Regions from separate parts of the Bacillus sp. AL-1R genome, predicted to be linked through region 1. Evidence: a T-box and tRNA genes for the amino acid it is inferred to sense, from the RefSeq annotation. Region 1 holds a T-box; the other holds one or more tRNA genes.
What was found. The T-box of region 1 lies ahead of proS (proline--tRNA ligase). A T-box ahead of a tRNA ligase gene usually reads a tRNA of that ligase, here a tRNA-Pro.
Positions count from the first base shown of each region.

Region 2: it has a tRNA-Pro gene. The T-box ahead of proS (proline--tRNA ligase) is inferred to sense a tRNA for this amino acid. The anticodon was not compared.

Region 1 is NZ_CP197469.1:2,231,572-2,246,148, forward strand. Features, by position in the region: gene ACSBO6_RS10425 (hypothetical protein) at 1-24, opposite strand, end outside; gene ACSBO6_RS10430 (MarR family winged helix-turn-helix transcriptional regulator) at 291-749, shown strand; gene ACSBO6_RS10435 (ABC transporter ATP-binding protein) at 765-2,603, shown strand; gene ppsA (phosphoenolpyruvate synthase) at 2,785-5,397, shown strand; gene ACSBO6_RS10445 (LysE family translocator) at 5,527-6,144, shown strand; gene ACSBO6_RS10450 (CHY zinc finger protein) at 6,257-6,565, opposite strand; gene ACSBO6_RS10455 (acetyl-CoA C-acyltransferase) at 6,613-7,713, opposite strand; gene ACSBO6_RS10460 (AMP-binding protein) at 7,709-9,175, opposite strand; gene ACSBO6_RS10465 (biotin transporter BioY) at 9,227-9,805, opposite strand; gene ACSBO6_RS10470 (DUF3900 domain-containing protein) at 10,159-11,235, opposite strand; gene ACSBO6_RS10475 (DMT family transporter) at 11,586-12,506, shown strand; T-box leader at 12,591-12,802, shown strand; gene proS (proline--tRNA ligase) at 12,949-14,382, shown strand; partial or broken gene ACSBO6_RS10485 (nuclear transport factor 2 family protein) at 14,455-14,577, shown strand, end outside.
Region 2 is NZ_CP197469.1:4,343,211-4,357,787, forward strand. Features, by position in the region: gene clpC (ATP-dependent protease ATP-binding subunit ClpC) at 163-2,604, opposite strand; gene mcsB (protein-arginine kinase McsB) at 2,625-3,692, opposite strand; gene mcsA (protein-arginine kinase activator protein McsA) at 3,698-4,246, opposite strand; gene ACSBO6_RS20785 (CtsR family transcriptional regulator) at 4,266-4,727, opposite strand; rRNA gene rrf (5S ribosomal RNA) at 5,085-5,200, opposite strand; rRNA gene ACSBO6_RS20795 (23S ribosomal RNA) at 5,259-8,196, opposite strand; tRNA gene ACSBO6_RS20800 (tRNA-Ala) at 8,276-8,351, opposite strand; tRNA gene ACSBO6_RS20805 (tRNA-Ile) at 8,373-8,449, opposite strand; rRNA gene ACSBO6_RS20810 (16S ribosomal RNA) at 8,542-10,091, opposite strand; tRNA gene ACSBO6_RS20815 (tRNA-Ala) at 10,174-10,249, opposite strand; tRNA gene ACSBO6_RS20820 (tRNA-Pro) at 10,259-10,335, opposite strand; tRNA gene ACSBO6_RS20825 (tRNA-Arg) at 10,341-10,417, opposite strand; tRNA gene ACSBO6_RS20830 (tRNA-Leu) at 10,428-10,516, opposite strand; tRNA gene ACSBO6_RS20835 (tRNA-Gly) at 10,525-10,599, opposite strand; tRNA gene ACSBO6_RS20840 (tRNA-Leu) at 10,622-10,704, opposite strand; tRNA gene ACSBO6_RS20845 (tRNA-Lys) at 10,726-10,801, opposite strand; tRNA gene ACSBO6_RS20850 (tRNA-Thr) at 10,810-10,882, opposite strand; tRNA gene ACSBO6_RS20855 (tRNA-Val) at 10,886-10,961, opposite strand; rRNA gene rrf (5S ribosomal RNA) at 10,967-11,082, opposite strand; rRNA gene ACSBO6_RS20865 (23S ribosomal RNA) at 11,203-14,140, opposite strand; rRNA gene ACSBO6_RS20870 (16S ribosomal RNA) at 14,294-14,577, opposite strand, start outside.

The DNA of each region.
Region 1 (14,577 bases):
TTCAACTTCAATTATTGAATCCAATGAGGTAAAGAAGGATTTCGAACTGGCCCAAATACTAGATTATTATCCGCCATTCTAAATTTACCTCCAGTTATTCTAACGATTTAAACACCTAAATATTTCACAAATTAGGTTCGAATACACTTCAAAATTTAAGAAATGCAGTAGGATATACTCTTTTGTCTTTTTTATTAATAATTTTTAATTGTACAATTCAACAAAAAAGTTTTATTATTAGTTTACAATGTAAACAGTTTATAAAATAAACTAATGTAAGGAGTGAGATGATGCCAGATTTTCAAAATGCAATCGATTTAACAAATTCGTTTGTTTCTATTGCGCGTCAGCTTAAAAGAATAAACTTACAAACCGCAACAAAACTTGGGATAACCTTCCAGCAGTTAATAATTCTAAATTCAATTCGAAATAATGAAGGTCTATCACAAAAAGAATTAACTGAACGAATTAGTACTGCTAAAAGCAGAGTAAGTCTTAGTATTGATGAGTTGGAGAAGAAAAATTATGTAAAAAGAGAAACATCAACTATTGATCGCCGAGAAACACAATTATTTTTAACACCTGATGGGGAAGCTTTATGTCAACGGTATCGTGAAGAATCAGAAGCATATAAAAGTTTAGCAAATTCACTGGAACAATTTTCACAGGATGAGCTTACTATACTTATAGACATGCAAAAAAAAATTTTAACTGATTTATTAAATGAACAAACGAATTGTTCGAAATAAGGAGGACGTATCATTATGTCAGGATGGGGTGGTGGACCTCCAATGGGTCCCCATGGTTTTGGGCGGATGAAATTTGATGAAAACGCACAAAAACCAAATATTACAAAGGCAATATTACTTAGAATTGGAAAATATTTTATTCCGTATTGGAAACAAACTTTACTTGTCGTGCTTATATTATTAATTACTTCAGTACTAGGCATTTTACCGCCGATCATCATTCAACATATTGTTGATACTGCATTACCAAACAAAGATTTAAGTCTTTTAATCTATCTCGTACTTGCCTCACTTAGTACGACGATTATTTCAGGGTTATTAGGTGTGTATCAAAATTATTTAAATGCATATGTTTCTCAAAAAATTATTTACGATATGAGAAACCAAATGTATCTTCATTTACAACAAATGCCACTCCAATTTTTTTCTAATGTAAAGCAAGGTGAAGTAATTACTCGAATGACGAGTGATATTTCAGGTGTTAAAGCTGTATTTGATAATACAATAGTGAATTTCGCTAATAATCTATTCATCTTAATTTCAACTGCTACCACACTGTTAATAGTGAATTGGAGGCTTGGGATATTAGGGTTAATCATTGTACCATTATTTATTCTACCGACGCGTAAAATGGGTAATGTTCGTTGGAGTATTTCAAAACAAACACAGGAAAAGACAAGTGAGCAAAATCATATTATACAAGAAACATTAAATATTAGTGGTTATTTATTAATGAAGCTTTTTACAAAGGAACAAAGGGAATTTAAAAATTTTGATGACATTAATGTACAGGCTACTAATCTTAAAATAAAGGAATCGATGGCAGGGCGCTGGTTTATGATGATTCTATCAACCTTTACTAGCATCGGCCCAATGCTCATTTATTTATATGGTGGATATTTATATATTCACGATCAGATTACAATTGGAGCGATTATTAGCTTTGTTGCATTACTTGGTCGTTTATACGGACCAGTTGGACAATTAACCAATCTTTATGTAAATATTACAAGTTCAATCGCTTTATTTGAACGTATTTTTGAATATTTCGATATGAAATTAACGATTAAAGATCGTGATGATGCTACCGAAATGAATGTTACTCATTTAGATATTGAATTTAGCGATGTATCATTTTCATACCAGAAGGATAAAACAGCATTGCGAAATATTTCTTTTATTGCTCCATCTGGTACGATGACTGCATTAGTTGGTCCGAGTGGTGCTGGTAAAACAACAATCACTAATTTAATTCCTCGTTTGTATGATTTGACATCAGGCTCAATCAAAATTGGCGGTCGTGATATTAGAGAATTCACGCTAGAATCATTACGGTCTCATATTGGACTTGTTACACAGGATAGCTATTTATTTAATGGAACGATTAAAGAAAACTTATTATATGCAAGCCCGGATGCATCAGATGAAGAAATTATGAATGCTTGTAAGGCAGCATATATTCACGATTTCATAATGGGCTTACCAAAAGGTTATGAAACAATTGTTGGAAATCGAGGAATCAAGCTTTCAGGAGGCGAAAAACAAAGAATTTCAATCGCTCGTGTATTATTGAAAAACCCTGAAATTATTATTCTTGATGAAGCAACTTCCTCGTTAGATACCTTATCTGAATTTTATATTCAAAGTGCAATACAAGGATTATTAAAAAATAAAACGTCCATAGTGATCGCACACCGACTTTCAACGATTATGGCTGCCGATCATATCATTGTGTTAAAGGATGGGCAAATCGTTGAAGAAGGCAAAAATGAAGAGTTGTTAATGAAAAATGGATTATATAAAGAATTATACAATAAACAATTTGGTAGAAAAGCAATCGCATCAATTGAATAAAGAAAAAGCACAGAATTTAATCTGTGCTTTTTTTCATTATGTATGTGTAAATTCATTAACCAATTTTTGACGTACTCTTCCTACTTTAATTATACCATAAAAAAAATGGTCATTGTAGACTTTATCTTCTTATTTTGTACTGATAAAATCAATAGACAATAAAGGTAAGGAGAGATGTGGAATGAATTCTTTAGTTCTCGATTTCCAGGAGATTGATAAAACACAACTTTTACTTGTTGGAGGAAAAGGATTAAATTTAGGTGAATTATCAAAAATTCCAACGATAAAAGTACCAGAAGGATTTTGTATTACAACAGTGGGGTTCCAAAAAGCTATTGAACAAAACGAATCTTACCAAACTTTGTTGGGTCAATTAGCAAAGCTAAATGTAAAAGACCGAAATCAAATTAGTGAGATTAGTAGGAAGATTCGAGACATTATTTTGGAAGTACCAATCCCTACCGATGTTGTGAATGTCGTTTCAAATTATCTCTCCAAATTCGGCGAAGAATATGCATACGCTGTGCGTTCTAGTGCAACCGCTGAAGATTTGCCACATGCCTCTTTTGCTGGCCAACAAGACACTTATTTAAATATTATTGGGAAGGAAAATATCCTACAACATATTAGTAAATGTTGGGCTTCGTTATTTACAGATCGTGCAGTTATTTATCGAATGCAAAATAATTTTGACCATAGTCAAGTTTATTTATCCGTTATCATTCAAAAAATGGTTTTTCCGCAGGCTTCAGGGATATTATTTACTGCTGATCCTATTACTTCCAATCGAAAAGTGCTATCAATCGATGCAAGTTTTGGACTTGGAGAAGCGTTAGTTTCTGGTTTAGTATCGGCCGATTGTTATAAGGTACAAGATAATGAAATCATTGATAAGAGAATCGCTACAAAAAAAATGGCAATTTATGGTCGGAAAGAAGGCGGAACAGCGTCACAACAGATTGATCCTCAAAAACAAAACACTCAAACACTTACAGAACAACAAATTTTACAACTAGCACAAATTGGTAGACAAATAGAAAATTATTTCCATTGTCCACAAGATATTGAGTGGTGTTTAATAGACGATACATTTTATATTGTCCAAAGTCGTCCAATCACAACTTTATATCCAATTCCTAAAGTGGATGACCAAGAAAAACACGTCTATCTATCTGTAGGACATCAACAAATGATGACTGATCCTATTAAACCATTGGGATTATCGTTTTGGATGCTAACGACTAGGGCACCGATGCGTGAAGCAGGTGGTAGATTATTTGTCGATATCTCACAAAATCTTGCTTCACCTGATCGAAGAAAAATGTTTATAGAAGCTATAGGAAAATCTGATCCGCTCTTAAAAGACGCTTTATTAAAGGTTGTAGCACGAGAAGATTTTATCGAATCATCCGTTGAGAATAAGGAAACAACTCCTAATCGAAATGTTCAAGAACAATCTTCGTCGAGTTTTAAAGCACTCATCGAAAACGATCCAAAAATTGTTACTGATTTAATTAAGAAAAACGAAACATCAATCGAAGTGTTAAAACAAAACATACAAACAAAATCAGGAACGGATTTAATGGATTTTATTTTAGAAGATTTACAGAAATTACGAGAGTTACTATTTGACCCACGAAGTTCGGCAGTTTTTATGTCTGCTATGAACGCGACAGAATGGATCAATGAAAAAATAAACGACTGGTTAGATGAAAAGAATGTAGGAGATACTCTTACACAATCTGTCCCAAATAATATTACTTCAGAAATGGGTTTGGCACTAATGGATGTAGCGGATGTAATTCGTCCTTATCCAGAAGTAATCGATTATTTACAGCATGTACAAGATGATGACTTTATAGATGAATTGCTTACATTTGAAGGCGGACAGGAAACGAAAGACGCAATCGATGATTATTTAAGAAAATATGGCATGCGATGTACTGGAGAAATTGATCTTACTAGAACAAGATGGAGCGAAAAACCGTCTATACTCGTCCCTATGATTCTTAGTAATATTAAAAACTTTGAGCCGCATGCAAGTAAACAGAAATTTGAGCAAGGGCTACAAAAAGCGATGCAAAAAGAACAAGAACTTGTAGAACGCTTGTTGCAATTACCGGATGGCAAACAAAAAGCAGAAGAAATAAAGGAAGTAATTAGTCTAATCAGAAATTTCATTGGATATCGTGAATATCCGAAATATGGAATGGTTAGTCGCTATTTTGTGTATAAGCTAGCTTTAATGAAAGAAGCTGAACAACTAGTTAAATCGAATGTCATTTCTGAAGTTGAAGATATTTTTTATCTTACTTTTGAGGAATTACACGAAGTCATTCGTACAAAAAAACTAGATGACCAAATCATTAAGAAAAGAAAAGAAGAGTACGAATTATTTACGAAACTAACACCTCCACGAGTGATCACATCCGATGGTGAAATCATTGTAGGTGAATACAAACGGGAAAATCTTCCTCATGAAGCTATTGTAGGTTTAGCTGTTTCTTCGGGTGTAATCGAAGGAAGAGCGCGTGTTATTATAAATATGGAAGATGCAAACTTAGAAGAGGGTGACATTTTAGTCACCTCATTTACCGACCCAAGTTGGACACCATTATTTGTAGCAATAAAAGGACTGGTCACTGAAGTTGGTGGACTGATGACACACGGCGCGGTCATCGCAAGAGAATATGGTTTACCAGCAGTTGTTGGAGTAGAGAATGCGACTAAACTGATAAAAGACGGGCAAAAAATACGTGTTCATGGAACAGAAGGGTATATTGAAATACTATAATTGTTGAAATGCAAATGCCGTTTTCCTAATTTGGAAAGCGGCTTATTTTTATTGAAATAAATGACAATTTTAGCCAATTAATGTTGTATAATATTCTAAAAAATAACAGATAGAGAGGAGACCATCATCATGCTTTCATTTATATTAGTCGTATTAACATTATTTTTAATACCAGGACCCGCAGTACTTTTAACATTATCCCAAACAATGAAAGGTGGGAAATGGAATGGCATTTTAACAGGCGTTGGGATTGCTGTCGGTGATTTAATTCATACATGCGCATCTGTATTTGGATTATCGGCAATTTTAATGACTTCTTCTTTAGCATTTGAAATCGTTAAATATTTAGGAGCAGCTTATTTATTTTATTTAGGAATCACTGCCATCATAAAAAAATCGAAAAACAGTAAAAAATCAACTGAACAAAAAGAAATAAATAGTAAACTCTCCTTTCGTCAAGCAGTTCTGATCGAGGTATTAAACCCTAAAACTGCATTATTTTTCTTAGCACTTTTACCACAATTTGTACAACATAATGGGAACTCAGTAATCGTCCAACTTTTAACGCTTGGTCTGACATTTGTATTACTTAGTATTTTGTATACAACTTTACTAGTGCTTTTATCAAGTGTAATCAAGAAAAAAATCTTTAGCAAAAAAACAAAAGGATCAAAATGGATGGGAAAAGCGATTGGGATTGTGTATATTGGGTTAGGTTTAAGAGTTGCTTTTCAAACACAATCATAATCGTTTAATACGATTTAATAATAAAAAACAGGATGTCCCCAAATTATAAACTTTTTAGGGGATCCTGTTTTTTATATATGATCATTAAATAGAAAACGATTATAAAAACTATTTACTCAAAATACAAATGATAATGATTTTTGCATCCTGGATTAAAATCAGATTCACATTTAGGACATTTGTAGTTACAAGTCTGATATTCTTGAATTGTTAATTCCTCATGACAGTTGCCACAAAGAATTGCTTTTGTTTGCCATTCATCTTTGCTCCAGACTTTTGGTTCATGATTCGTACTTTCCTCATGGCAATAATAACATCCATAATATGTATCACAGCATTTAAATTTAATGGCAATGATATCTCTTTCTGTATGGTAATGTTTACAACGTGTATGTAGATCAATTGAACCAATTACTTTCATATGTACACCCCTCGTTATACTACTTACTACTTTCTGACTTTTTAACCTTATTTTACGACTTCGAATAAGACAGCTAATCCGATTCCACCACCACTTCCAATAGCAGCGACTACATAATTTGATTGTAAGTTTTTTCTTCTTTGTACTTCATAAAAAAGTCTCGTCACCATGATGCTCCCAGAAGCCCCATATGGATGACCAATCGTTAGTGCACCACCACAACTGTTTAACTTAGAGGTAGGGATAGAAAGTTCCTTCGAACAGGCTAGTACTTTAGAAGAAAAAGCTTCGTTTATTTCATATAGTTCAATATCTGCTACTGTTAATTTGTTTCTACTTAATAAATCTTGAATTGCAGGGATCGGAGCCGCACCTGGATAATTAGGATGAACACCCGAAACCTGACTGTCTACAAAGCGTAAAACCGGTTTTAAACCGTTTTTTATCGCTTCATTTTCCTCCATGATTAAAACAGCGGAGGCCCCGTCATGAATTCCACAACTATTTGCAGCAGTGACTGTACCGTTCTTTTTAAATACAGGTTTTGCTCTTTTTAAAAGTTCTTCCATTTTCCTTTTTTTGAAAAACACTTCATCTTGATCGACATCACCGACTGGAATAATTTCTTCATTGAAATATCCATTTTGATGAGATTCAAAGCTTCGTGTATAACTTAATAATGCATACTGATCTTGCGCTTCTTTTGTGATATCGTATTTTTTTGCTACATTTTCTGCAGCAATTCCCATATCTGGATCACCAATTTTGTCCGGTGCAAATCTCGCTCTAGCAGGAAATGGGGAGGTACTAGTACTTTCAACTCCTCCAGCAAGATAGCAATTTCCAGCACCGCCTTGAATGAAGTAACAAGCCATTCGGATCGCTTCTAATCCTGCACTACATTGACGATCAATTGTAATCCCTGGAACTGAAAGGGGAAGATCCGCTTCTAATGCAGAAACTCGAGCGATATTTCCACCTGGTCCTACAACATTGCCTAAAATGATGTCTTGAATTTTGTCTTCTAACCCACTTGCCAAAGCTTTTAGCAATGGGGCAGCAAGCTCATGTGGTTGAAAATCTCGTAATATTCCACCTTTTTTTCCAATAGGTGTTCGTTTCGCATTAACAATGACAGCTCTTTTAATTGTTCGTCACCTGCATTTCGATTTGTTTAATTAACTCTGCGCGTGCTATTTTTCCACTAGTCGTATACGGCATTTCATTTTGAAAAAACCATTTACGAGGTATTTTATAAGCTGATAAATGTGTTTTACAAAATCTTTTTAACTCAAACGAATTCGATTTTCCTTTGATCACTGCCGCAACAATTTGACCCCAATACGGATTTGAAAGACCTACGACTGCAACTTCTTCTACATCAGGATGAAGAGCGATCACCTTTTCGATTTCTTCGGGAAAAATACTAATACCTCCGTATAGAATCATGTTTTTTTCTCGTCCGTTAATTGTTAAAAAACCGGCTTCATCAATAAAGCCCATATCATGAACAGTAGCCCAACCATCATCATCATGAATTGGGTGAATGGTTCTTTCATTTTCTTCAAAATACCCATTTATTAAATAGTTGCTTTTTACATATATTTTTCCAGTTTCATTCGGCTTAGCTAACTCTTGATCTGGTCGACGAATTTGTAACTCCACACCATAACATGGTTTTCCGACCGTTTTTGCCTTATGTACACCATCTTGATCAGACAAAACAGTAATGAAACTAAGTTCACTAGCTCCAAAAAATTCGTAGATCGTCATTGCAGGAAACAAATGACGAAATTCAATTTTGGATTTTTCAGTCCACTTTGCACCGGACGAAAGTATTTTTATCGCATGATGAACTTGAATACCTTCTTTTAATAATGCTTCAATCATTGTCGGAACAACATAAACTGTCGTAATAGGCAAAGTATTGATTCGTGATAGTAAGTTTAAAGGAGAAAACTTTTCTAAAAGGATAACGGTTCCTCCTAAATATAATGTACTAATCGCACCATATAGAAAATGAGAATGGATTAAAGCTCCAGGTATAAGGATTTGATCCGTTTCATCTAAACCAAAGTCATAGCGATTGCAATCAAAGCTAGCAACCCATGAATTTTGAGAACGAATAAATGCTTTCGGGCTCCCGGTTGTACCAGAAGTAAATCCGACATAGAAAGGTAGGTTCTCAGTAATTTCTAATGAAGATAAAGAATCGAATTTATCAATTTCTAGTAAAATATCATCTAATACCTTTACATATGGATGAATCTTATGAATCTTTTTATACATTTCTTTTGTTGTAACAATGATAGAAGGATTCGAGAGTTTAACCCTTTTTTCCAAATCCGCTAGATTCCATTTCATATCATAAGGTACAGCGATCCATCCTGCTTTTGAAGCTCCTGCAAACATCTGCAAAAACGATATACCATTCGGTAAAAGAATACCAATTGTTTTCGAATTTGATTGATAAGATTGTAGCCAATTAGCCGTTTGATTAATTAACTCATTCCATTTTTTGTAACTGATTTGTTGATTACTCGTATGGATCGCAATTTTATCAGGTGTCAATCTAGCGTTTTTCTGATAAGTTTCTGTAATATTTGCCATTTACAATCACCTCTATAAAAAAGAGACACAACAAGAGTGTCTCATCAGATTTTACATATTTTCTGTTGATTGATTTGAATAATTTTTTGCCAAAGTGCTTGAAAACACAGTTTGCTGTCTTAGTTTGAAAACTAAAATTGAAGCAAGAATCGCTTTTAATACATCTCCTGGAATATACACTAAACTTAATTTAACCGCTGTTAGAACTGGAATTTGCATCATAAAAGCTTGAATTGGGATACCGATTAAATAGATTAATAGAATTCCAACAGTCAAGTTAATCCATAAGACATGTTTTAATTTTAATGTTTTAAAGCGTGATAATAAATACCCAATTACAAAAGCCGTAATAGGCCATGAAATTAAATAACCAACACTCGGTCCAGCAAATACACTAAAACCACCACGTCCACCAGATAAAAGTGGCATGCCAACTGCAACTAATAATAAAAAGATCGTTTGGCTTAATGCACCTAATCTAGCACCTAAAACACCACCAGTAAGAAGAACGCCAAGAGTTTGTAATGTAATAGGAACCGGTGTAAAGGATAACATAATCGGAGGGACTTGTCCAAGAACAGCCATAACTGCTGCAAACATTGCTACAAATGTAATTTCTTTGATTTTCATTCTAATTCTCCTAATAACAATTTTCTGATAACTATACTCATATTAATGAAACTTCAATTATATGTCAACTAATTATTTTTTTTAGTTAACATATACTATATTAAAATAGAAAACTAAAAGAAATGATCGAAATTAGGAGTAATTCGTAATAATCGTCGACAAGTTTTAATTTAATAAACGTCTTGAGGAGAGGAAAATAGACTGATTTCAAATTTAAAAGAATTATTATGCCTTGGAAGAAAAACGAAGAGAGATTTTATCTAAAATTTTTCAAATTGAAAAGACAAAAAGACAGTAAGCTAGAAATAGCAAACTGTCTTATATTTTTTTTAAATTTTGAGTTTTTCGATTGTTTAATATCCTGGCATATTACCTTTCTGACCAATTCGCTCAATGACATCATCCAACTCATCTGGTTTCAAAAACTCTATTGGAGAAAATCCTTTCTCAAATTGCAATGTATCCGCTTCTAAAATAACGACATATCGACCGTTTACTTTCGCAATATGGAGATTATCGCCAAAATCTGCTAGTAATCCTTTTACAGAAAAGTGGTCCGCTTTAAATGATAATTCAATTTCTGGTGTATGTTCCACGATTTGTGCGGCTGCTTCGATTACTTCAGTAGGGGTAAAATGTTCTTGAATCTCACGCTTAGGACTAGCTGCCCAAACTTCCATTGCTGCATCGAATTGTTGTCTTTCAACACTTTCTTCTTCAAAAACATCTTCAATCTTGTCATAAACCATTTCCATGACTTGAGATTTTACAATTTCCGGCATTGATTCAGAATAGGAAACAAATTTTAAGAAATCTTCAAAATATCTTGCATGAGAAGCTTGATGGATTTTTAATTCACTCTCTGAGATCATCCCTAATTCTTCCATATAAGGGTATTGAATCGATTTCATATTTTTCGTTGTAATCGCCATTTCAACCGTTTTTATGAGAGTAGATTCATCTGAAATGGAAGCAACTTTTGGTTCAAAATCACACTTTAGGACAAATAAGAATGGATCATCAAAATATTTTCTTAGTTTCGCTTGAATAACTAGAAATGCTCCTCCGCGAACTGCACTTGTATCAATGTAATTAATGACTAACGTTTCATTTTCCGCTTTAAAATCTTCAATTGATTTAGCATTTCTTATTCGCTGGAATAAGTTATAATTTGGATTTGAGTCTAACGAGTGGCCTTCTTCGACGATAAAGTGACCTAATTTCGTAGGTACAGAATCAGATTTTGGATGTTTTTCAACTTTTCGATTTACAATTCTTTCAAGTTCACCTTCTAAAAACCCTTTTAATGCGCTTTCTTCAAACATTGATTCATCTAATGTTTGAAAATGTTTATACCGTTTATCTGATTGTTCACCTTTACCTTCCACAGTAACAACATAAAACGATAAATATGTAATTTCAAAATCCATCCAATCACCTTTCTCTATGTTACTGTATTTAAGTATATGGATGAGGAATCGCTAAAGTCAATCATGAACTCAATAGATTTTGGACAAAATTTCCATAAAAACTATCATAAGATAGAGAAATTTTACAGTTATAAGACAAATTCATTACACACTATGATAAAATGAAGATATAATTAATTGTGGAACCAATAAAATTAAAGTGCTTGGATGTGGTAAATTCACATCTTTTTTTACGTTAATTGGGAGTAAGTTGGCAATAATGAAGTGATTACAACATAGTCGCCAATTAAACTTGTCAATCAACGAGTTTTCTTACATGCGTTTTATAGGGGCCAATTATGTGGAGGGGGATGAAAGACCTGAGAATAGATAGAATAGCTACCATCTCATTAATTATCGTAACATTACTTTGGGGCACAACATTTGTAGTAGTCCAAAATGCGATTGCATACGTTGAACCGTTTGCTTTTAACGCATTTCGATTTATCCTCGCAACTTTAGTCCTTTTGCCATTTTTAGTGAAAAGAAAACAAAAAACTAAATTAACGGTAAAACAAATCGTTATTACTAGTGGTATTGGATTCATGTTGTTTTTAGGGTATTTACTTCAAACATTTGGATTAAAGTATACAGCTACATCAAAATCAGGTTTTATAACTGGTCTTTGTGTTGTATTAGTACCTGTTCTTTTATATTTAGTCTATAAAGAACGGTCAAGCTGGTCTACAGTAATCGCCTGTTTAATTGCATTACTTGGACTAAGTTTCTTAACGTTAGGGGACTCATTTTCTGTCAATATTGGAGATGTCCTTACACTTTTTGGAGCGTTTGCATTTGCATTCCATATTATTTTATCCGGAAAGTTTACGAAACAAATGGATCCACTCACCTTTACAACGATTCAACTAGCAACAGTTGGCATTAGTAGTTCGGTTTTCTCTTTCATTTTTGAAGATACATCCGTTTCATTTTCAAAAGAACTCTGGGTCAACCCGACATTCATTTTTGCGGTGATCGTAACTGCGGTATTCTGTACGAGTATTGCGTTTTGGGTTCAAATGTTTGCGCAACAACATATTTCTTCAACGAAAGCAGCATTAATTTTTATTTTTGAACCTGTTTTTGCTGCATTTACCGCAGTCATTTTTGCAAATGAAACATTATCGATCCAAACAATAATCGGTGGGACTTTTATTGTTGGTGGTATGCTGTTATCTGAAATACCTTTACCAAAGAAACGAACAAAAGAATTAAAAAATGAGGCTATATAGTAAGAAATGTAAGAAATTTTTAAAAAATGGGTATACTACTTATTGACAGTTAGAATTTGTTCACGTATTATAACTTTAAATTAATAGATGACTTAGAAAAGGAATAGTAAGTTTATTAGCTTTTAAGAGAGGGAATGGGTGGTGCAAATTCCTAAAGTGAATAAACTGAACCAGCCTTGGAGTCTCTGTACCGAAATAATAGTAGGCTACAGCGGTTTTCCCGTTAAAGATGTTAAGAGATTATGTAGAGTTTTTACATAATAAGTAGGGTGGTAACGCCATGAATGGTCCCTTTTGATTATTCATGGCGTTTTTTGTTTATCATTTTTGCTTATTTCGTATTTTCTATATAGTAATTAGGGTGGTAACGCCGAGAATGGTCCCTTTGTTGATTATTCTCGTGCGTTTTTTATTTTCTAAAAAATGAATAGGAGTAGAGAAAATGACGACAAAAAAATTTGTTGAAGCAATTACAGATATGGATGTTGATTTTGCACAATGGTACACAGATATCGTAAAAAAAGCAGAATTAGTCGATTACTCAAGTGTTAAAGGTTGTATGATTTTAAGACCTTATGGTTATGCATTATGGGAAAATATCCAGAAAGAATTAGATTTTCAATTTAAGCAAACAGATCATGAAAATGTATATATGCCATTATTTATCCCTAAATCTTTATTACAAAAAGAAGCGGATCATGTTGAAGGATTTGCACCAGAAGTTGCTTGGGTAACACATGGTGGTCATGATGAATTAGCTGAACCATTAGCAGTTCGTCCTACATCCGAAACACTATTTTGTGAACATTTTTCAAAAACAGTTGAAAGCTATAATGACCTACCAAAATTATATAATCAATGGTGCTCAGTTGTTCGTTGGGAAAAAACAACTAGACCGTTTTTAAGAACGACTGAATTCTTATGGCAAGAAGGACACACAGCACATGCAACCGCTGAAGAAGCACAAAAAGAAACAATTCAAATGCTAAATGTTTATGCTAATTTCTTAGAAGATTTCTTAGCAATACCTGTTATTAAAGGTCAAAAAACAGAAAAAGAAAAATTCGCAGGTGCGAAAGCTACTTATACAATTGAAAGCTTAATGCACGATGGGAAAGCATTACAAAGTGGTACTTCTCATAACTTTGGAGATGGATTTGCGAAAGCATTTGATATTCAATACACAGATAGAAACTCGAAAAGACAATATGTACACCAAACTTCTTGGGGTATGACAACAAGGGTAATCGGTGCATTAATAATGGTTCACGGTGATAATAGCGGATTAGTCTTACCTCCAAAAGTTGCACCAACCCAAGTAATGGTTATTCCAATTGCTCAACATAAAGAAGGCGTGATTGAAAAGGCAACTGAATTAAAAACTCGTATTTCAAAAATTGCTCGAGTAAAAATTGATACGTCTGATAAAATGCCAGGCTGGAAGTTTAACGAATATGAAATGAAAGGAATTCCAGTTCGTGTGGAAATTGGGCCAAAAGATATCGAAAAGAATCAAGCGGTTTTAGTAAGACGTGACACAAGAGAAAAAACAATCGTTTCTTTAGATGCTTTAGAAGAAAATATTACAAAATTACTTGAAGAAATCCAACAATCACTTTACGAAAAAGCATTAAACAATCGAACAGAAAAAACATTTAAAGCGACATCGATGGACGAGTTAAAACAAATCAGTGAAGAAAAACAAGGTTTTATTAAGGCAATGTGGTGTCAAGATCTAGCTTGTGAAGAACAAATTAAAGAAGAAGCCGGTTTAACATCAAGATGCATTCCATTTGAACAAGAACAAATTGCTGATACATGTGTATGCTGTGGAAAGAAAACGGATGTAATGGTTTATTGGGGTAAAGCTTACTAATTTAAAATCAGTCTAAATAAAACGAAGAAGGTGAACGAATGATGGCAGGTTCAAATTTTTTAGCATCTTTATATGTTAGAAGAAAAATTACGTAAACCAGAAATTCGCACCTCACAAACTGAACAAAAAAAAATTACTAGCAGATGAATTTTTTGAATTAGGGAGTTCAGTCAAGGTTTTATATAAGGATGATCA
Region 2 (14,577 bases), 2.1 Mb from region 1:
TGTTACTATGATTTTCTATATTAATAGAGTATGTATTCAAAGTCTATCGTAACGCTTTTTTGATATAAGAAAAAGGGCTTCACGCCCTTTTTCACAAATTAGATAACTTTACAATTAATTTGTTCAATTATCCTTCTTAAAAGGTATGAACTTTGTAATTGCTTATTGATTTACAGTTTCAGCCGCTGATCTAATCACATATTCATTATCCTTTACATCAAGAATAACTTTTCGGCCTTTTTCAACATTTCCTTTTAATAGTTCTTCAGATAAACGATCCTCTACTTGTTTTTGAATTGCTCTTCTTAAAGGACGAGCTCCATATTCTGCATCGAATCCTTCATCTGAAATTTTATCAATTGCTGCATCTGATAACTCTAGTTCAATTTCTTGTTCTTTTAAACGCTTAGTTAAGCTGTTAACCATTAAGTGAACAATTTCTTTAATATGTTTCTTCTCTAATGAATGGAAAACGATTGTTTCATCGATACGGTTTAAGAACTCAGGACGGAATGCTTTTTTCAGTTCCTCTAATACCTTTCCTTTCATATCTTTGTAATCTTTTTCTCCATCGTTAATATTAAATCCAACATATTTATTTGCTTTTAAAGCACTTGCACCAACGTTGGATGTCATAATAACTAGTGTGTTTCTAAAGTCAACTGTACGGCCTTTTGAATCAGTTAGTCGACCGTCCTCTAATACTTGAAGTAAGATATTAAATACATCTGGATGTGCTTTCTCAATTTCATCTAATAGAATTACTGAGTATGGTTTACGTCTAACTTTCTCAGTCAATTGACCACCTTCATCATATCCTACATACCCTGGAGGTGCCCCTACTAATCGAGATGTTGCATGTTTTTCCATATACTCTGACATATCAATACGAATCATCGCGTCTTCATCGCCGAAAATTGTTTCAGCTAATGCTCGAGCCAACTCTGTTTTACCTACCCCTGTAGGACCTAAGAAAATAAATGAACCAATTGGTCGTTTTGGATCTTTTAGTCCAGCTCTTGCACGACGTACAGCTTTAGAAACTGCTACTACAGCTTCTTCTTGACCAATTACTCGTTTATGAAGAACACTTTCCATATTTAACAGTTTATCTGCCTCTGTTTGCGCAAGTTTTGTAACTGGAATATTCGTCCATGATGATACAACATTTGCTATATCCTCAACAGTTACTTCAGAATTTTCTTTGCCTTGTTTCTCTTTCCATTGGCGTTTCGTATCTTCTAATTGTTCACGTAATCTTTGTTCTGAGTCTCTTAATGATGCTGCTTTTTCAAATTCTTGACTTTGAACAGCCGCATCTTTCTCTTTACGAACTTCCTCTAATTTTAATTCCAATTCTTTTAAATTTGGTGGTGTTGTAAAGCTACGTAATCGTACTTTAGAACCTGCCTCATCAATAACATCAATTGCTTTATCTGGTAAGAAACGGTCTGTAATATAACGATCAGATAGTTTTACAGCCTCAATAATTGCTTGATCAGAAATTGATACTCTATGATGCGCCTCATAACGGTCACGTAATCCTTGAAGAATTTGAATTGACTCCTCTACACTTGGCTGATCAACTTGAATTGGTTGGAAACGACGCTCTAATGCAGCATCTTTTTCGATATATTTACGGTATTCATCAATTGTTGTTGCACCGATGCATTGTAGTTCACCTCGTGCTAATGACGGCTTTAAGATGTTTGATGCATCAATTGCACCTTCCGCTCCACCTGCACCAATTAATGTATGAAGTTCATCAATGAAAAGAATGATATTGCCAGCTTGGCGAATTTCATCCATTACTTTTTTCAGACGATCTTCAAATTCACCGCGGTACTTAGTTCCAGCTACGACAGTACCCATATCAAGTGTCATTACTCGTTTATCTCTTAAAATCTCCGGTACTTCATTATTAACAATTTGTTGAGCCAATCCTTCTGCAATTGCTGTTTTACCTACACCAGGCTCACCAATTAATACTGGATTATTTTTAGTACGTCGGCTTAACACTTCAATTACTCGCTGAATTTCTTTACCACGACCGATTACTGGATCTAAGCGACCCTCTCTAGCCGATACAGTTAAATCACGAGCTAAGCTGTCTAATGTCGGTGTATTTGCTTGATTAGCAGATCCATTTTGATGATTAGACGAGCTTTCATTGCTACCTAATAACTGAAGAACTTGTTGACGAGCTTTATTTAGGCTTACACCAAGATTATTTAAAACTCTTGCTGCTACGCCTTCTCCTTCTCGAATTAGTCCTAAAAGGATATGCTCTGTTCCTACATATGAATGACCTAGTTTACGAGCCTCATCCATTGATAATTCAATCACTTTTTTAGCTCTAGGAGTGTAGTGTACAGTCTGAGCAACTCCTTGACCACGTCCTATTAATGTTTCTACTTCTTGTTGTACTTTCTCTGGGCTTAAACCAAGTGCAAGTAATGCCTTTGCAGCAATCCCTTCACCTTCTCGAACAAGTCCTAGTAAAATATGTTCTGTACCTATATTTGAGTGTCCAATTCGGATTGCCTCTTCTTGAGAAAGAGCTAATACTTTTTGAGCACGTTCTGTAAATCGACCAAACATCATAATTGGTTCCTCCTATATAATTAGTTATTTTTGTTAGATAGTCTTTCACGTATTAGTGATGCTCTTTTGATATCCCTTTCTTCGGGGGTGAGTTGACCACCTACATACTGTTGTAATATACCAGGTTGAGTTAATATCATTAATTCATGTAAAAAGTTTTTCGATAAACCATCAATTAAACCTAAATCAATCCCTAATTGTACATCCGATAAACACTTAGCACTTTCCTTTGTTTCTATAATTCTTCCATATTTCAATGTACCTAGAGAACGAAAGACTCGATCTTCTAAAAGAATTAAAGAAGTTCTTGCGAGTGCATCTCTTGCTGATTTCTCGTGTTTGATCAGTTGTTGTACGATTGTGGTTAAATCCTCTATAATTTCTTCTTCCGATTTCCCTAATGTAATTTGATTCGAAATCTGAAAGATATTACCTAATGCTTCGCTACCTTCACCATAAATTCCTCTTACTACTAACCCAAGTTGATTAATAGTTGGAATTAAACGGTTAAATTGTTTTGTGATGACCAATGCTGGAAGATGCATCATCACGGAGGCCCTTAATCCGGTACCAACATTAGTAGGACAGCTGGTTAAATAACCAATTGTTTCATCAAAAGCATATTCAAGCTGACTTTCTATATAATTATCAATATGATTCGCTTGAGTAAGTGCCTCTCTAAGTTGTAAACCTGGAAATAGAGCTTGAATTCTTAAATGGTCTTCTTCATTGATCATAATGCTAATTTGTTCATCCTGAGATAGTATACATGCACCATGTACTGACTCTTGAACTAAATTAGGACTTATTAAGTGTTTTTCGATTAACACTCTTTTCTCCACTGGTTCTAACTTATTAATTTCAATATATTCAAAAGGTCCTTTTGGTAAAGCTGTACTACCTTCAAAATAATGTTTAACTAAATGACAAATTTCTTTAGCCTTGTCTTGGCTAAGTAATGTTGGATATAAATATGCACTGAAGTTTCTAGCTAACCTAATACGACTACTTAAAACGATATCGTCATCAGGACCTTCTTGTTTCATCCATGGACTGATCGCTTCATTAATAATTCGTTTAATAGACATGTAACTTACTCCACCTCCTTTTGAAGGGCTTGTAAATCTTTTTCAATTTCACGAATTTCATCCCGAATTTTTATTGCTTGCTCAAACTCTTCATTATCAATAAGAGTTTTCATTTGGGATTTCAAGTCTTGTAGCTTCCTTTTCAAGGAAATCGCACCGTTAATCTTTTGAGGTATTTTCCCTGTATGCGATACATTACCACTATGAATTCTTTTAACAATTGGTTTCATCTGATCCATGAATGTTTCATAACAAGTTGAACAACCTAAACGGCCAATTTTAGTAAACTTTTGAAATGTCATTTTACATCTAGGACATTCAACTTGGGAATCATGATGAAACTTATTTTTCTTCATTTCATAAATACCAGTATTACCTTTAAATAATCCAGCTAACAAATCATTTACAGAATAACCACCTATTTCAGAAAAAATATATTTATTGTTCGATTCATTTGCGCATCTCTCACATAAGTGAATATCTGTTTTCTCACCATTAATAATTTTAGAATAGTGTAATGTTGCCGGACGTTCTTTACATTCCTGACAAATCATTATGGGCAACCTCCATATTCTATTTATACTTTAAACTTCTTAGCATTGCCTTGAACATTCTTGCTCTTAATTCGTCTCGATAAGGTAAATTTACCATTATTACAGAGCGATCTAGCACACTTAACATCATTTTTGCCTCGCGCGCAGTAATTACATTTTTTTCAAGTAGTAAGCGAATATAATCCTCCGCGCTAGACTGTGCAATTTTGTTAGTGAAGCTACTTAATATTTGATCAATTACGCTTGCTTTGTCATGAAATTGCACCTTAATAATTCGAATATACCCTCCACCGCCACGTTTACTTTCTACTACATATCCTCTTTCTAGTGTGAATCTTGTATTAATTACATAATTTATTTGAGAAGGTACACAATCAAATTTATTTGCTATTTCACTTCTTTTTATCTCGACATAATCTTTATCAGATATGTCAAAGTAGTGCATTAGATATTGTTCAATAATATCTGATATATTCTTCATCTATTTACCACCTTTACTGACTTTGACTATCTTTGACTATTATTATATTCCTTTCATGAAAAATTTCAACTATTATCTCTTTACCATTTTTTCCAAACGATACTGCTCTTAATCCTATTTTTGACCATTAAGAATTGTATAAATCGGTAATGTATTAGAAATTTAATCCCTATGATCTCTCTGTCTTTGCCTAAAGGCTCGCCAGTTGGGCAATTTATCTTTATCAATATATAAATATATATGTTATACAATTCTTTTAAGAAGCTTTTTTTCCTTTATACTTTATTAAAAAATTATTTTTTTGATCTATTTTTAAATATAAAAAAAGCATCGGCTTAATAGCTGATGCTTTTTGTTACCAGGCGACGTTCTACTCTCACAGGGGGAAACCCCCAACTACCATCGACGCTGAAGAGCTTAACTGCCGTGTTCGGTATGGGAACGGGTGTGACCTCTTCGCAATAATCACCTGATTTGTATTTGAGTTGTACTTCGTACCCTCAAAACTAGATAATGTCATTATCAAACTTGTTAGTTAAGTCCTCGACCGATTAGTATCAGTCAGCTCCACGTGTCACCACGCTTCCACCTCTGACCTATCAACCTGATCGTCTCTCAGGGGTCTTACTAGCTTAACGCTATGGGAAATCTCATCTTGAGGGGGGCTTCATGCTTAGATGCTTTCAGCACTTATCCCTTCCACACATAGCTACCCAGCCATGCTCTTGGCAGAACAACTGGTACACCAGCGGTGTGTCCATCCCGGTCCTCTCGTACTAAGGACAGCTCCTCTCAAATTTCCTGCGCCCACGACGGATAGGGACCGAACTGTCTCACGACGTTCTGAACCCAGCTCGCGTACCGCTTTAATGGGCGAACAGCCCAACCCTTGGGACCGACTACAGCCCCAGGATGCGATGAGCCGACATCGAGGTGCCAAACCTCCCCGTCGATGTGGACTCTTGGGGGAGATAAGCCTGTTATCCCCGGGGTAGCTTTTATCCGTTGAGCGATGGCCCTTCCATGCGGAACCACCGGATCACTAAGCCCGACTTTCGTCCCTGCTCGACTTGTAGGTCTCGCAGTCAAGCTCCCTTATGCCTTTACACTCTTCGAATGATTTCCAACCATTCTGAGGGAACCTTTGGGCGCCTCCGTTACTCTTTAGGAGGCGACCGCCCCAGTCAAACTGCCCACCTGACACTGTCTCCGAGCCGGATCACGGCTCTAGGTTAGAATTTCAATACAGCCAGGGTAGTATCCCACCGACGCCTCCACCGAAGCTAGCGCTCCGGCTTCTCAGGCTCCTACCTATCCTGTACAAGCTGTACCAAAATTCAATATCAAGCTGCAGTAAAGCTCCACGGGGTCTTTCCGTCCTGTCGCGGGTAACCTGCATCTTCACAGGTACTATAATTTCACCGAGTCTATGGTTGAGACAGTGCCCAAATCGTTACGCCTTTCGTGCGGGTCGGAACTTACCCGACAAGGAATTTCGCTACCTTAGGACCGTTATAGTTACGGCCGCCGTTTACTGGGGCTTCAATTCAGAGCTTCTCCCGTAAGGGATAACCCCTCCTCTTAACCTTCCAGCACCGGGCAGGCGTCAGCCCCTATACTTCGCCTTGCGGCTTCGCAGAGACCTGTGTTTTTGCTAAACAGTCGCTTGGGCCTTTTCACTGCGGCTCTCCCGGGCATACACCCAAAAGAGCACCCCTTCTCCCGAAGTTACGGGGTCATTTTGCCGAGTTCCTTAACCATAGTTCTCTCGCTCACCTTAGGATTCTCTCCTCGCCTACCTGTGTCGGTTTGCGGTACAGGCACCTATTTCCTCGCTAGAAGCTTTTCTTGGCAGCGTAGAATCAGGAACTTCGGTACTATATTTCCCTCGCCATCACAACTCAGCCTTATGATGTGCGGATTTGCCTACACATCAGCCTAATTGCTTGGACGCGCATATCCAGCAGCGCGCTTACCCTATCTTTCTGCGTCCCTCCATCGCTCAAACGGAAATGAGGTGGTACAGGAATATCAACCTGTTGTCCATCGCCTACGCCTGTCGGCCTCGGCTTAGGTCCTGACTAACCCTGGGAGGACGAGCCTTCCCCAGGAAACCTTAGGCATACGGTGGACGGGATTCTCACCCGTCTTTCGCTACTCATACCGGCATTCTCACTTCTAAGCGCTCCACCAGTCCTTACGATCTAGCTTCAACGCCCTTAGAACGCTCCCCTACCACTGATACCAAATGGTATCAATCCGCAGCTTCGGTGATACGTTTAGCCCCGTTACATTTTCGGCGCAGAGTCACTCGACCAGTGAGCTATTACGCACTCTTTAAATGGTGGCTGCTTCTAAGCCAACATCCTGGTTGTCTAAGCAACTCCACATCCTTTTCCACTTAACGTATACTTTGGGACCTTAGCTGGCGGTCTGGGCTGTTTCCCTCTTGACCACGGATCTTATCACTCGTAGTCTGACTCCTATGGATAAGTCATTGGCATTCGGAGTTTGACTGAATTCGGTAACCCGTTGGGGGCCCCTAGTCCAATCAGTGCTCTACCTCCAAGACTCTAACACATAAGGCTAGCCCTAAAGCTATTTCGGGGAGAACCAGCTATCTCCGAGTTCGATTGGAATTTCTCCGCTACCCACACCTCATCCCCGCACTTTTCAACGTGCGTGGGTTCGGACCTCCATTCAGTGTTACCTGAACTTCATCCTGGACATGGGTAGATCACTCGGTTTCGGGTCTACGACCACGTACTAAATCGCCCTATTCAGACTCGCTTTCGCTGCGGCTCCGTCTCTTCAACTTAACCTTGCACGGGATCGTAACTCGCCGGTTCATTCTACAAAAGGCACGCCATCACTCGTTAACGAGCTCTGACTATTTGTAAGCACACGGTTTCAGGTTCTCTTTCACTCCCCTTCCGGGGTGCTTTTCACCTTTCCCTCACGGTACTGGTTCACTATCGGTCACTAGGTAGTATTTAGCCTTGGGAGATGGTCCTCCCAGATTCCGACGGAATTTCACGTGTTCCGCCGTACTCAGGATCCACTCAAGAGGGAACGAGGTTTCAACTACAGGGTTTTTACCTTCTTCGACGGACCTTTCCAGGTCGCTTCATTTACCCCGTTCCTTTGTAACTCCGTATAGAGTGTCCTACAACCCCAAGAGGCAAGCCTCTTGGTTTGGGCTATCTTCCTTTTCGCTCGCCGCTACTTGGGAAATCGCTATTGCTTTCTATTCCTCCAGGTACTTAGATGTTTCAGTTCCCTGGGTCTGTCCTCAGTACCCTATGTATTCAGGTAAAGATACTACTCCATTACGAGTAGTGGGTTCCCCCATTCGGAAATCTCCGGATCAAAGCTTACTTACAGCTCCCCGAAGCATATCGGTGTTAGTCCCGTCCTTCATCGACTCCTAGTGCCAAGGCATCCACCGTGCGCCCTTTCTAACTTAACTAATTTTAAAACTAATTGAATTAAACTTACGCAGTTTAATGAATGACATTATCTAGTTTTCAAGGTACAAAATAAAAAAATGGTGGAGCCTAGCGGGATCGAACCGCTGACCTCCTGCGTGCAAGGCAGGCGCTCTCCCAGCTGAGCTAAGGCCCCATATTTATTTTATAAAAGATATGGTGGGCCTAAATGGACTCGAACCATCGACCTCACGCTTATCAGGCGTGCGCTCTAACCAGCTGAGCTATAGGCCCATATCTATAATAGAAGGATAATCCTTCAAAACTAAACAAAACAATGAAGAAACATTTCATACATGAACCATCGGTTCATGATGTCTCCATAGAAAGGAGGTGATCCAGCCGCACCTTCCGATACGGCTACCTTGTTACGACTTCACCCCAATCATCTGTCCCACCTTAGGCGGCTGGCCCCTAAAAGGTTACCCCACCGACTTCGGGTGTTACAAACTCTCGTGGTGTGACGGGCGGTGTGTACAAGGCCCGGGAACGTATTCACCGCGGCATGCTGATCCGCGATTACTAGTGATTCCGGCTTCATGTAGGCGAGTTGCAGCCTACAATCCGAACTGAGAATAGTTTTATGGGATTAGCTCCACCTCGCGGTCTTGCAACCCTTTGTACTATCCATTGTAGCACGTGTGTAGCCCAGGTCATAAGGGGCATGATGATTTGACGTCATCCCCACCTTCCTCCGGTTTGTCACCGGCAGTCACCTTAGAGTGCCCAACTAAATGCTGGCAACTAAGATCAAGGGTTGCGCTCGTTGCGGGACTTAACCCAACATCTCACGACACGAGCTGACGACAACCATGCACCACCTGTCACTCTGTCCCCGAAGGGAAAGCCCTATCTCTAGGGTTGTCAGAGGATGTCAAGACCTGGTAAGGTTCTTCGCGTTGCTTCGAATTAAACCACATGCTCCACCACTTGTGCGGGCCCCCGTCAATTCCTTTGAGTTTCAGTCTTGCGACCGTACTCCCCAGGCGGAGTGCTTAATGCGTTAACTTCAGCACTAAAGGGCGGAAACCCTCTAACACTTAGCACTCATCGTTTACGGCGTGGACTACCAGGGTATCTAATCCTGTTTGCTCCCCACGCTTTCGCGCCTCAGCGTCAGTTACAGACCAGAAAGTCGCCTTCGCCACTGGTGTTCCTCCAAATCTCTACGCATTTCACCGCTACACTTGGAATTCCACTTTCCTCTTCTGCACTCAAGTTTCCCAGTTTCCAATGACCCTCCCCGGTTGAGCCGGGGGCTTTCACATCAGACTTAAGAAACCGCCTGCGCGCGCTTTACGCCCAATAATTCCGGACAACGCTTGCCACCTACGTATTACCGCGGCTGCTGGCACGTAGTTAGCCGTGGCTTTCTGGTTAGGTACCGTCAAGGTGCCAGCTTATTCAACTAGCACTTGTTCTTCCCTAACAACAGAGCTTTACGACCCGAAGGCCTTCATCGCTCACGCGGCGTTGCTCCGTCAGACTTTCGTCCATTGCGGAAGATTCCCTACTGCTGCCTCCCGTAGGAGTCTGGGCCGTGTCTCAGTCCCAGTGTGGCCGATCACCCTCTCAGGTCGGCTACGCATCGTCGCCTTGGTGAGCCGTTACCTCACCAACTAGCTAATGCGCCGCGGGCCCATCTGTAAGTGATAGCCAAGGCCATCTTTCAATCAAGGAACAGGAGTTCCTTGATGTCATCCGGTATTAGCTCCGGTTTCCCGAAGTTATCCCAGTCTTACAGGTAGGTTGCCCACGTGTTACTCACCCGTCCGCCGCTAACTAACGGGAGCAAGCTCCCATTAGTCCGCTCGACTTGCATGTATTAGGCACGCCGCCAGCGTTCGTCCTGAGCCAGGATCAAACTCTCCATAAAAGTTAAGTTTAAATCTTGTATTGCTCAAAAAACTAATAATTGACGTTTACTTCATGTTTTGTTTAGTTTTCAAAGATCATCTTGGTGGAGCCTAGCGGGATCGAACCGCTGACCTCCTGCGTGCAAGGCAGGCGCTCTCCCAGCTGAGCTAAGGCCCCTTATTAAAATGGTCGGGAAGACAGGATTTGAACCTGCGACCCCCTGGTCCCAAACCAGGTGCTCTACCAAGCTGAGCCACTTCCCGTAATATGGCGCGCCCGAAAGGACTCGAACCCATAACCTTTTGATCCGTAGTCAAACGCTCTATCCAATTGAGCTACGGGCGCATATTATAAATGGTGCCGAGGGCCGGACTCGAACCGGCACGGTTGTCACCAACCGCAGGATTTTAAGTCCTGTGTGTCTGCCAATTCCACCACCCCGGCAGTATATATGGAGCGGAAGACGGGGTTCGAACCCGCGACCCCAACCTTGGCAAGGTTGTATTCTACCACTGAACTACTTCCGCATATACTGATTAACAAGATAAATGGTGCGGGTGAAGGGACTCGAACCCCCACACCGAAGTACTAGATCCTAAGTCTAGCGCGTCTGCCAATTCCGCCACACCCGCAATATTTTCTTTTTTAGAAAATGGTGAGCCATGAAGGATTCGAACCTTCGACCCTCTGATTAAAAGTCAGATGCTCTACCTACTGAGCTAATGGCTCATAAAGAGTGCCGACTAGAGGACTTGAACCCCCAACCTACTGATTACAAGTCAGTTGCTCTACCAATTGAGCTAAGTCGGCATATGGTGGAGGATGACGGGCTCGAACCGCCGACCCCCTGCTTGTAAGGCAGGTGCTCTCCCAGCTGAGCTAATCCTCCATCAAACCAAGCGACGTTCTACTCTCACAGGGGGAAACCCCCAACTACCATCGACGCTGAAGAGCTTAACTGCCGTGTTCGGTATGGGAACGGGTGTGACCTCTTCGCTATCATCACTTGATTCTTTTCTTTAGGACATTAATTATTATATCAAATTTCATTTTAAAGTCAATAACTTTTTTGAAGTTTTTTATAATAATTTTTGTACCTTCAAAACTAGATAATGTCATTATCAAACTTGTTAGTTAAGTCCTCGACCGATTAGTATCAGTCAGCTCCACGTGTCACCACGCTTCCACCTCTGACCTATCAACCTGATCGTCTCTCAGGGGTCTTACTAGCTTAACGCTATGGGAAATCTCATCTTGAGGGGGGCTTCATGCTTAGATGCTTTCAGCACTTATCCCTTCCACACATAGCTACCCAGCCATGCTCTTGGCAGAACAACTGGTACACCAGCGGTGTGTCCATCCCGGTCCTCTCGTACTAAGGACAGCTCCTCTCAAATTTCCTGCGCCCACGACGGATAGGGACCGAACTGTCTCACGACGTTCTGAACCCAGCTCGCGTACCGCTTTAATGGGCGAACAGCCCAACCCTTGGGACCGACTACAGCCCCAGGATGCGATGAGCCGACATCGAGGTGCCAAACCTCCCCGTCGATGTGGACTCTTGGGGGAGATAAGCCTGTTATCCCCGGGGTAGCTTTTATCCGTTGAGCGATGGCCCTTCCATGCGGAACCACCGGATCACTAAGCCCGACTTTCGTCCCTGCTCGACTTGTAGGTCTCGCAGTCAAGCTCCCTTATGCCTTTACACTCTTCGAATGATTTCCAACCATTCTGAGGGAACCTTTGGGCGCCTCCGTTACTCTTTAGGAGGCGACCGCCCCAGTCAAACTGCCCACCTGACACTGTCTCCGAGCCGGATCACGGCTCTAGGTTAGAATTTCAATACAGCCAGGGTAGTATCCCACCGACGCCTCCACCGAAGCTAGCGCTCCGGCTTCTCAGGCTCCTACCTATCCTGTACAAGCTGTACCAAAATTCAATATCAAGCTGCAGTAAAGCTCCACGGGGTCTTTCCGTCCTGTCGCGGGTAACCTGCATCTTCACAGGTACTATAATTTCACCGAGTCTATGGTTGAGACAGTGCCCAAATCGTTACGCCTTTCGTGCGGGTCGGAACTTACCCGACAAGGAATTTCGCTACCTTAGGACCGTTATAGTTACGGCCGCCGTTTACTGGGGCTTCAATTCAGAGCTTCTCCCGTAAGGGATAACCCCTCCTCTTAACCTTCCAGCACCGGGCAGGCGTCAGCCCCTATACTTCGCCTTGCGGCTTCGCAGAGACCTGTGTTTTTGCTAAACAGTCGCTTGGGCCTTTTCACTGCGGCTCTCCCGGGCATACACCCAAAAGAGCACCCCTTCTCCCGAAGTTACGGGGTCATTTTGCCGAGTTCCTTAACCATAGTTCTCTCGCTCACCTTAGGATTCTCTCCTCGCCTACCTGTGTCGGTTTGCGGTACAGGCACCTATTTCCTCGCTAGAAGCTTTTCTTGGCAGCGTAGAATCAGGAACTTCGGTACTATATTTCCCTCGCCATCACAACTCAGCCTTATGATGTGCGGATTTGCCTACACATCAGCCTAATTGCTTGGACGCGCATATCCAGCAGCGCGCTTACCCTATCTTTCTGCGTCCCTCCATCGCTCAAACGGAAATGAGGTGGTACAGGAATATCAACCTGTTGTCCATCGCCTACGCCTGTCGGCCTCGGCTTAGGTCCTGACTAACCCTGGGAGGACGAGCCTTCCCCAGGAAACCTTAGGCATACGGTGGACGGGATTCTCACCCGTCTTTCGCTACTCATACCGGCATTCTCACTTCTAAGCGCTCCACCAGTCCTTACGATCTAGCTTCAACGCCCTTAGAACGCTCCCCTACCACTGATACCAAATGGTATCAATCCGCAGCTTCGGTGATACGTTTAGCCCCGTTACATTTTCGGCGCAGAGTCACTCGACCAGTGAGCTATTACGCACTCTTTAAATGGTGGCTGCTTCTAAGCCAACATCCTGGTTGTCTAAGCAACTCCACATCCTTTTCCACTTAACGTATACTTTGGGACCTTAGCTGGCGGTCTGGGCTGTTTCCCTCTTGACCACGGATCTTATCACTCGTAGTCTGACTCCTATGGATAAGTCATTGGCATTCGGAGTTTGACTGAATTCGGTAACCCGTTGGGGGCCCCTAGTCCAATCAGTGCTCTACCTCCAAGACTCTAACACATAAGGCTAGCCCTAAAGCTATTTCGGGGAGAACCAGCTATCTCCGAGTTCGATTGGAATTTCTCCGCTACCCACACCTCATCCCCGCACTTTTCAACGTGCGTGGGTTCGGACCTCCATTCAGTGTTACCTGAACTTCATCCTGGACATGGGTAGATCACTCGGTTTCGGGTCTACGACCACGTACTAAATCGCCCTATTCAGACTCGCTTTCGCTGCGGCTCCGTCTCTTCAACTTAACCTTGCACGGGATCGTAACTCGCCGGTTCATTCTACAAAAGGCACGCCATCACTCGTTAACGAGCTCTGACTATTTGTAAGCACACGGTTTCAGGTTCTCTTTCACTCCCCTTCCGGGGTGCTTTTCACCTTTCCCTCACGGTACTGGTTCACTATCGGTCACTAGGTAGTATTTAGCCTTGGGAGATGGTCCTCCCAGATTCCGACGGAATTTCACGTGTTCCGCCGTACTCAGGATCCACTCAAGAGGGAACGAGGTTTCAACTACAGGGTTTTTACCTTCTTCGACGGACCTTTCCAGGTCGCTTCATTTACCCCGTTCCTTTGTAACTCCGTATAGAGTGTCCTACAACCCCAAGAGGCAAGCCTCTTGGTTTGGGCTATCTTCCTTTTCGCTCGCCGCTACTTGGGAAATCGCTATTGCTTTCTATTCCTCCAGGTACTTAGATGTTTCAGTTCCCTGGGTCTGTCCTCAGTACCCTATGTATTCAGGTAAAGATACTACTCCATTACGAGTAGTGGGTTCCCCCATTCGGAAATCTCCGGATCAAAGCTTACTTACAGCTCCCCGAAGCATATCGGTGTTAGTCCCGTCCTTCATCGACTCCTAGTGCCAAGGCATCCACCGTGCGCCCTTTCTAACTTAACTAATTTTAAAACTAATTGAATTAAACTTACGCAGTTTAATGAATGACATTATCTAGTTTTCAAGGTACAAATGTTGAGAGTGAACTCTCAAAACTAAACAAAACAATGAAGAAACATTTCATACATGAACCGTCGGTTCATGATGTCTCCATAGAAAGGAGGTGATCCAGCCGCACCTTCCGATACGGCTACCTTGTTACGACTTCACCCCAATCATCTGTCCCACCTTAGGCGGCTGGCCCCTAAAAGGTTACCCCACCGACTTCGGGTGTTACAAACTCTCGTGGTGTGACGGGCGGTGTGTACAAGGCCCGGGAACGTATTCACCGCGGCATGCTGATCCGCGATTACTAGTGATTCCGGCTTCATGTAGGCGAATTGCAGCCTACAATCCGAACTGAGAATAGTTTTATGGGATTAGCTCCACCTCGCGGTCTT